2 regions of the Streptomyces sp. NPDC017943 genome follow, and region 2 is predicted to be linked to the other one. Evidence: riboswitches for the same ligand, from Rfam matches in the RefSeq annotation. Region 2 holds a riboswitch; the other holds the start of a gene.
The links. Region 2 has a riboswitch for S-adenosylmethionine ahead of thrC (threonine synthase). Riboswitches for the same ligand answer to the same signal wherever they lie in the genome.

Region 1: another riboswitch for S-adenosylmethionine. It lies ahead of ACH4C6_RS26985 (aminotransferase class V-fold PLP-dependent enzyme); the one in region 2 lies ahead of thrC (threonine synthase).

Annotation. Positions count from the first base shown of each region.
Region 1 is NZ_JBIRHH010000009.1:38,821-41,766, reverse strand. Features, by position in the region: gene trpD (anthranilate phosphoribosyltransferase) at 1-721, shown strand, start outside; SAM riboswitch class IV at 797-913, shown strand; gene ACH4C6_RS26985 (aminotransferase class V-fold PLP-dependent enzyme) at 1,094-2,461, shown strand; gene ACH4C6_RS26980 (Lrp/AsnC family transcriptional regulator) at 2,531-2,812, opposite strand; gene ACH4C6_RS26975 (rhomboid family intramembrane serine protease) at 2,809-2,946, opposite strand, start outside.
Region 2 is NZ_JBIRHH010000008.1:113,005-115,950, forward strand. Features, by position in the region: gene ACH4C6_RS25475 (trehalose-6-phosphate synthase) at 1-409, opposite strand, end outside; gene ACH4C6_RS25480 (glucosyl-3-phosphoglycerate synthase) at 484-1,428, opposite strand; SAM riboswitch class I at 1,581-1,736, shown strand; gene thrC (threonine synthase) at 1,755-2,946, shown strand, end outside.

The DNA of each region.
Region 1 (2,946 bases), on a different contig from region 2:
CACGGGCGCCAAGGTCGTCAAGCACGGCAACCGGGCCGCCTCCTCGGCGTCCGGGGCCTCGGACGTCCTGGAGAAGCTCGGCGTCAACCTGGAACTGCCGACGCACCGGGTGGCCGGCGTGGCCGAAGAGGCCGGGATCACCTTCTGCTTCGCGGCGAAGTTCCACCCCTCGATGCGCTACGCGGGCGCGGCCCGCGGCCAGTTGGGCATCCGGACGATCTTCAACGTCCTGGGTCCGCTGACCAACCCCGCGAAGGTCCGTGCCCAGGCCGTCGGCGTGGCCGACCCGCGCATGGCGCCCATCGTCGCGGGCGTCTTCGCCGGGCGCGGCCACTCGTCGCTGGTCTTCCGCGGCGACGACGGCCTCGACGAACTGACCACCACGTCCACCTCCCGGGTCTGGATCGTCCGGGACGGCAGGGTGGCCGAGGAGGCCTTCGACCCGCGTGACGTGGGTCTGGAGCTTGTCCCGGTCGAGGCGCTGCGCGGCGCGGACGCCTCCTACAACGCGGAGGTCGCCCGCCGGCTGCTGGACGGCGAGACCGGCCCCGTCCGCGACGCCGTCCTGCTGAACGCGGCGGCGGCCCTGGTGGCGCTGGAGCCGGGCACGGGGACGCTGGCCGAGCAGCTCGGCGCCGGCATGGCGAAGGCGGCGGAGTCGATCGACTCCGGGGCGGCCAAGCGGACCCTGGAGCGCTGGGTGGCCGCGACCAACGCCTAGCGGCTGCGACGAGGGCGTCCCGCGATCCGGACCCGGGTTGCGGGGCGCCGATCTTTTCGCGTACGTTCCTGAACAGGTCATGAGTGACAGTCATGAGGCCCCGGCCGACTGTCCGGCAACCCTCCGTCCGTGGCGGGGTGCCCCGGGTGAAGACCAGGCCGCAGGCAGCGAGGTCTGCGGCAAGCGCGGACCCCTCGCACGCTTGTGAGAAGTGTGGGACCAGGGGTCCTGGTCGTCGAGGAGTTCTCCGTGAGTCAGCGAATGCGATAGGGCCGCAGAGCCCCGCCTCCGCATCCCCTCTTCCTTTCCTCACCCCCGCCGGCAGCCCATCGGGCCCGCGGGTGGTCCCGCCTGATCTCACGGGAGTTCACCATGTCCGTCTCCGCCGTTGCCGCCGAACAGTCCGTCTGCGCCCCGCTGCCCGTTCTGGGCCGGGACGTCACCGTGCCGCTGGTGACCGGCGGAGAGGTCACCTACGCCGCGCTCGACTACGCTGCCAGCGCCCCGGCGCTCCAGCGCGTCTGGGACGACGTCGCCGCCTACGCGCCCTACTACGGCAGCGTCCACCGGGGCGCCGGGTACCTGTCCCAGCTGTCCACCGACCTGTTCGAGAACGCCCGCCGCACGGTCGCGGAGTTCCTCGGCTGCCGGGACGGCGACCAGGTGGTGTTCACCCGGTCCACCACCGACTCCCTCAACCTCCTCGCCGCCGCCCTGCCGGAGGACTGCCGGGTCTTCGTCTTCGAGACCGAGCACCACGCCTCCCTGCTGCCCTGGCGCGACGCCCAGGTCACCTGCCTCGACGCCCCGAGGAGCCACCGCGAGGCCGTCGAGGCCCTGGAGCGGGCCCTGGCCGACCGGGACCCCCACGGCCCCGCCCTCGTGTGCGTCACCGGCGCCTCCAACGTCACCGGGGAACTGTGGCCCGTGCGGGAGCTCGCGGCGGCCGCGCACGCCCACGGCGCCCGGATCGTGCTGGACGCCGCCCAGCTGGCCCCGCACCACCCCGTCTCCGTCGCGGACCTCGACGTCGACTGGGTCGCCTTCTCCGGGCACAAGCTGTACGCGCCCTTCGGCTCCGGCGTGCTGGCCGGCCGGTCCGACTGGCTGCGCGCGGCCGAGCCGTACCTCGCGGGCGGCGGCGCCTCCCGCAAGGTCACGCGCCGGGAGGACGGTGGCGTCGACGTGGAGTGGCACGACAGCGCCGCTCGCCACGAGGCCGGCTCCCCGAACGTCATCGGCGCCTACTCCATCGCCTCCGCCTGCAAGGCCCTCACCGAGGCCGGGTTCGACACGCTGGTCGCCCGCGAGCAGTACCTGATCGACCGGGTGCGCCAGGGGCTCGCCGAGGTGCCCCAGGTCCGGGTCCTGTCCCTCTTCGGCGACGACGCGCCGCGTGTCGGCGTGCTCTCCTTCGTCGTGGACGGCTGGAACAGCTCCCACTTCGCCGCCGCGCTCTCCGCCGAGTACGGCATCGGCGTCCGGGACGGGCTGTTCTGCGCCCACCCGCTGGTGCGCACGCTGCTCGGCGGTGACCCGCAGCAGCAGGGCGAGTGCGGGGCGCCGGAGGCCGCGCCGGGCGAGAAGGCGCTCAACGCCATCCGGGTGAGCTTCGGGGCGGGCACGCCGGACGAGCACGTGGAGCGTTTCGTCCGGGCCGTGCGGGAGCTGGTGACCGACGGGGCGAAGTGGAACTACCGCACCGAGGACGGCCGCTGCGTGCCGGACACCTCCGTGTGAGGAGCGTGGGCCGGGAGCGGCGGTGGCCGGGCCCTCGGGACGATCGCCCGCAGGGCCCCGCGACCGGGGCTACGCGTCCAGGCCGATGGAGAACGCGGCCTCCAGGTCGTGCTGCGAGTAGGTGCGGAACGCCACGTGCGTGTCCGTGCCCTCCACCCCGGGGATCTTGCTGATCCGGCCGGGGATGACCTCGGCCAGGTCCTCGTGCCGGCTCACCCGGACCATCGCGATCAGGTCGTAGGTGCCGGTGACCGAGAAGACCTCGCTGACGTTCTCCAGCGCCGCGATCGACTCCGCGATCTCGGGGATCCGGTCCACGCTGGTCTTGATGAGGACGATCGCGGTGATCACGGCTGGTTCTCTCCCTCGGGGGCCGGAGCAGGGGCGGTCCTCACTCTAGTCGGGCCGGTCGGACGGCCGTAGCGCACGGACGCGTAGCCGAAGCCCAGCCCGAATCCGATCAGGTGGGCCAGGTAGGCCACCCC
Region 2 (2,946 bases):
CGGCCAGCGCCTCGGCGAACGCCCGGTTGTACGTCTCGTAGGACGCCCACTGGCGGCGGAACTCCGCGTCGAAGACCGGCTCCAGGGGGGTCTGGTAGAGCATGTGGTGGACGAACCACAGCACCGAGTTGGCGATGCCGTTGTAGGCGTCGGCGTGCACGTCGGCCGGGATGTCCAGCATCCGCACGCCGTCCTCGCCGACACCGCGCCGCACGGCCTCCCGGTCGCCGTCGGACAGCGCCGAGCAGACCCACAGGGCGTCCGCGTCGGAGCCGATCGCCGAGAGCCCCGAGACCAGACCGCCGCCGCCCCGTCTGGCGTTCAGCGAACCGTCGTCACCGACCGTGTAGGAGACCGGGCCGCGGTTGGAGGCCACCAATACCCGTGCAGAACCGTACGTCGAACCCATAGGCCTCAACCTAGCCCGGCCTGTAAACGCTCAAACGTACGGACCTGCCGCGCCCGGCCGAAAAACATCCCGGGTCAGGCGGCCCGCCGCGCCTGGTACTCGGCGATCTCCACCATCGGCGGGCGTTCCTCGGTGTCCACGGAGTACGTGCGCGGTTCGAAGCCGTCCCCGGTCCGCTCGAACTGGGTCAGGGACGGCCGGATCAGATGCCCCCGGGCCAGCCGCAGCTGGGCCGTGCGGTAGATCTCGGCGGCCATCCGCCCGAGTGCCTGCCCGTCCTGGTGCCGGTGCTTGCGCACGCCGACGTCGACCTGGGCGAGCGCGTCGAGGCCGGCCAGGTGCAGCGCGTCGACCAGGACGCCCAGCTCCACGCCGTACCCGACGGGGAAGGGCAGCTGCTCCAGCAAGGAGCGGCGGGCCGCGTACTCGCCGCCCAGCGGCTGCACGAACCCGGCGAGCCGCGGCCAGTGCATGTTGAGCAGCGGGCGCGCCATCAGCTCGGTGACCCGGCCGCCCTGCCCGGCGGCCGCGCCGAGGGGACGGTCGTACATGGCCTTGACCAGCTCGACCTCCGGGTCGGTCAGCAGCGGGCCCACGATGCCCGAGACGAAGTCGGACGAGAACTCCCGCAGGTCCGCGTCGACGAAGCAGACGATGTCGCCGCGGGTGACGAGCAGCGAGCGCCACAGCACCTCGCCCTTGCCGGGCAGGGCGGGCAGGCGGGGCAGGATCGCGTCCCGGTGCACCACCGTCGCGCCCGCGGCGGCGGCCACCTCGGACGTGCGGTCGGCCGACCCCGAGTCGATCACCACCAGCTCGTCGACGAGCGGCACCTGCAGCATCAGGTCGTGGCGGATCGCGGCGACTATGTCGCCGACGGTCTCCTCCTCGTTCAGGGCGGGCAGCACCACGCTCACCGTGCGGCCCGTGCGCTGCTTGGCCGCCAGGACGCTGTGGAGCGGACGGTCGTGCACGGACCAGGAACGGGCGCTCAGCCAGCGATCGACTTCTTCCAGCACCGTGCTGCTCCTTGCGTTCTCTCGGCGGGACGAATGTGACGCGTCTCGCGGTTCGGACGACTATCTCAACTGTCCTGGTCGTCGGTTACAGTCTTGAACAACGCGGATGACCCTCGCATGTCCGGGGTCGCCCGCCGCCTACAACCACATACAGCTCATCCAGAGGGGCAGAGGGAAACGGCCCGATGAAGCCCCGGCAACCCTCCAGTCGGTACTCGTAGGTCACTGCTGACCACTCGGCGAGGCTCCCGGCTAGGGAAGGTGCCAAATCCGTCTCACGGCGAGATGCGTCGTGAGGAAGATGAGGAGAAAGGGCCTCGCCTCACATGGCTGTGCAGACTGTTGCAAGCACCACCGACTCCACCGTGGACCTCGGTCCCGCCGCGGCTCTCAGCTGCCGCGAGTGCGGTCATCGCGTCCCCCTCGGCCCGGTCTTCGCCTGCGAGGAGTGTTTCGGCCCGCTGGAGATCGCCTACGACTTCTCGGCCTACGACACCGAAGAGCTCCGCAAGCGCATCGAAGCGGGACCCGCGAACATCTGGCGCTACGCCCCGCTGCTGCCGGTCCCGGCCGACGTGGCGGACAAGCCGAACATCAACCCGGGCTGGACCAAGCTCGTCAAGGCCGACAACCTCGCGCGCGAGCTGGGCGTCGACGCCGGCAAGCTGTTCGTGAAGGACGACTCAGGCAACCCGACGCACTCCTTCAAGGACCGCGTCGTCGCCCAGGCCCTGGAGGCCGCGCGCGCCTTCGGCTTCACCACGCTCTCCTGCTCCTCCACCGGCAACCTCGCCGGTGCGGTGGGCGCCGCCGCGGCCCGCGCCGGCTTCCGCTCGTGCGTGTTCATCCCGCACGACCTGGAGCAGGGCAAGGTCGTCATGGCCGCGGTCTACGGCGGCGAGCTCGTCGGCATCGAGGGCAACTACGACGACGTGAACCGCTTCTGCTCGGAGCTGATCGGCGACCCGGCCGGCGAGGGCTGGGGCTTCGTCAACGTCAACCTGCGCCCCTACTACGCGGAGGGCTCCAAGACCCTCGCCTACGAGATCTGCGAACAGCTCGGCTGGCGGCTGCCGGACCAGCTGGTCGTGCCGATCGCCTCCGGCTCGCAGCTCACGAAGATCGACAAGGGGCTGCAGGAGCTGATCAAGCTCGGCCTCGTCGAGGACAAGCCGTACAAGATCTTCGGCGCGCAGGCGCTCGGCTGCTCGCCGGTGTCGACGGCGTTCAAGGCCGGGCACGACGTGGTGCGTCCGCAGAAGCCGGACACGATCGCCAAGTCCCTGGCGATCGGCAACCCGGCGGACGGGCCGTACGTGCTGGACATCGCGCGGCGCACCGGTGGCGCGGTGGAGGACGTGACGGACGAGCAGGTCGTCGACGCGATCAAGGTCCTCGCCAGGACCGAGGGGATCTTCGCGGAGACCGCCGGCGGGGTGACCGTGGGTGTGACGCGGAAGTTGATCGAGAACGGTGTTCTCGACCCGACGAAGACCACCGTGGTGCTCAACACCGGGG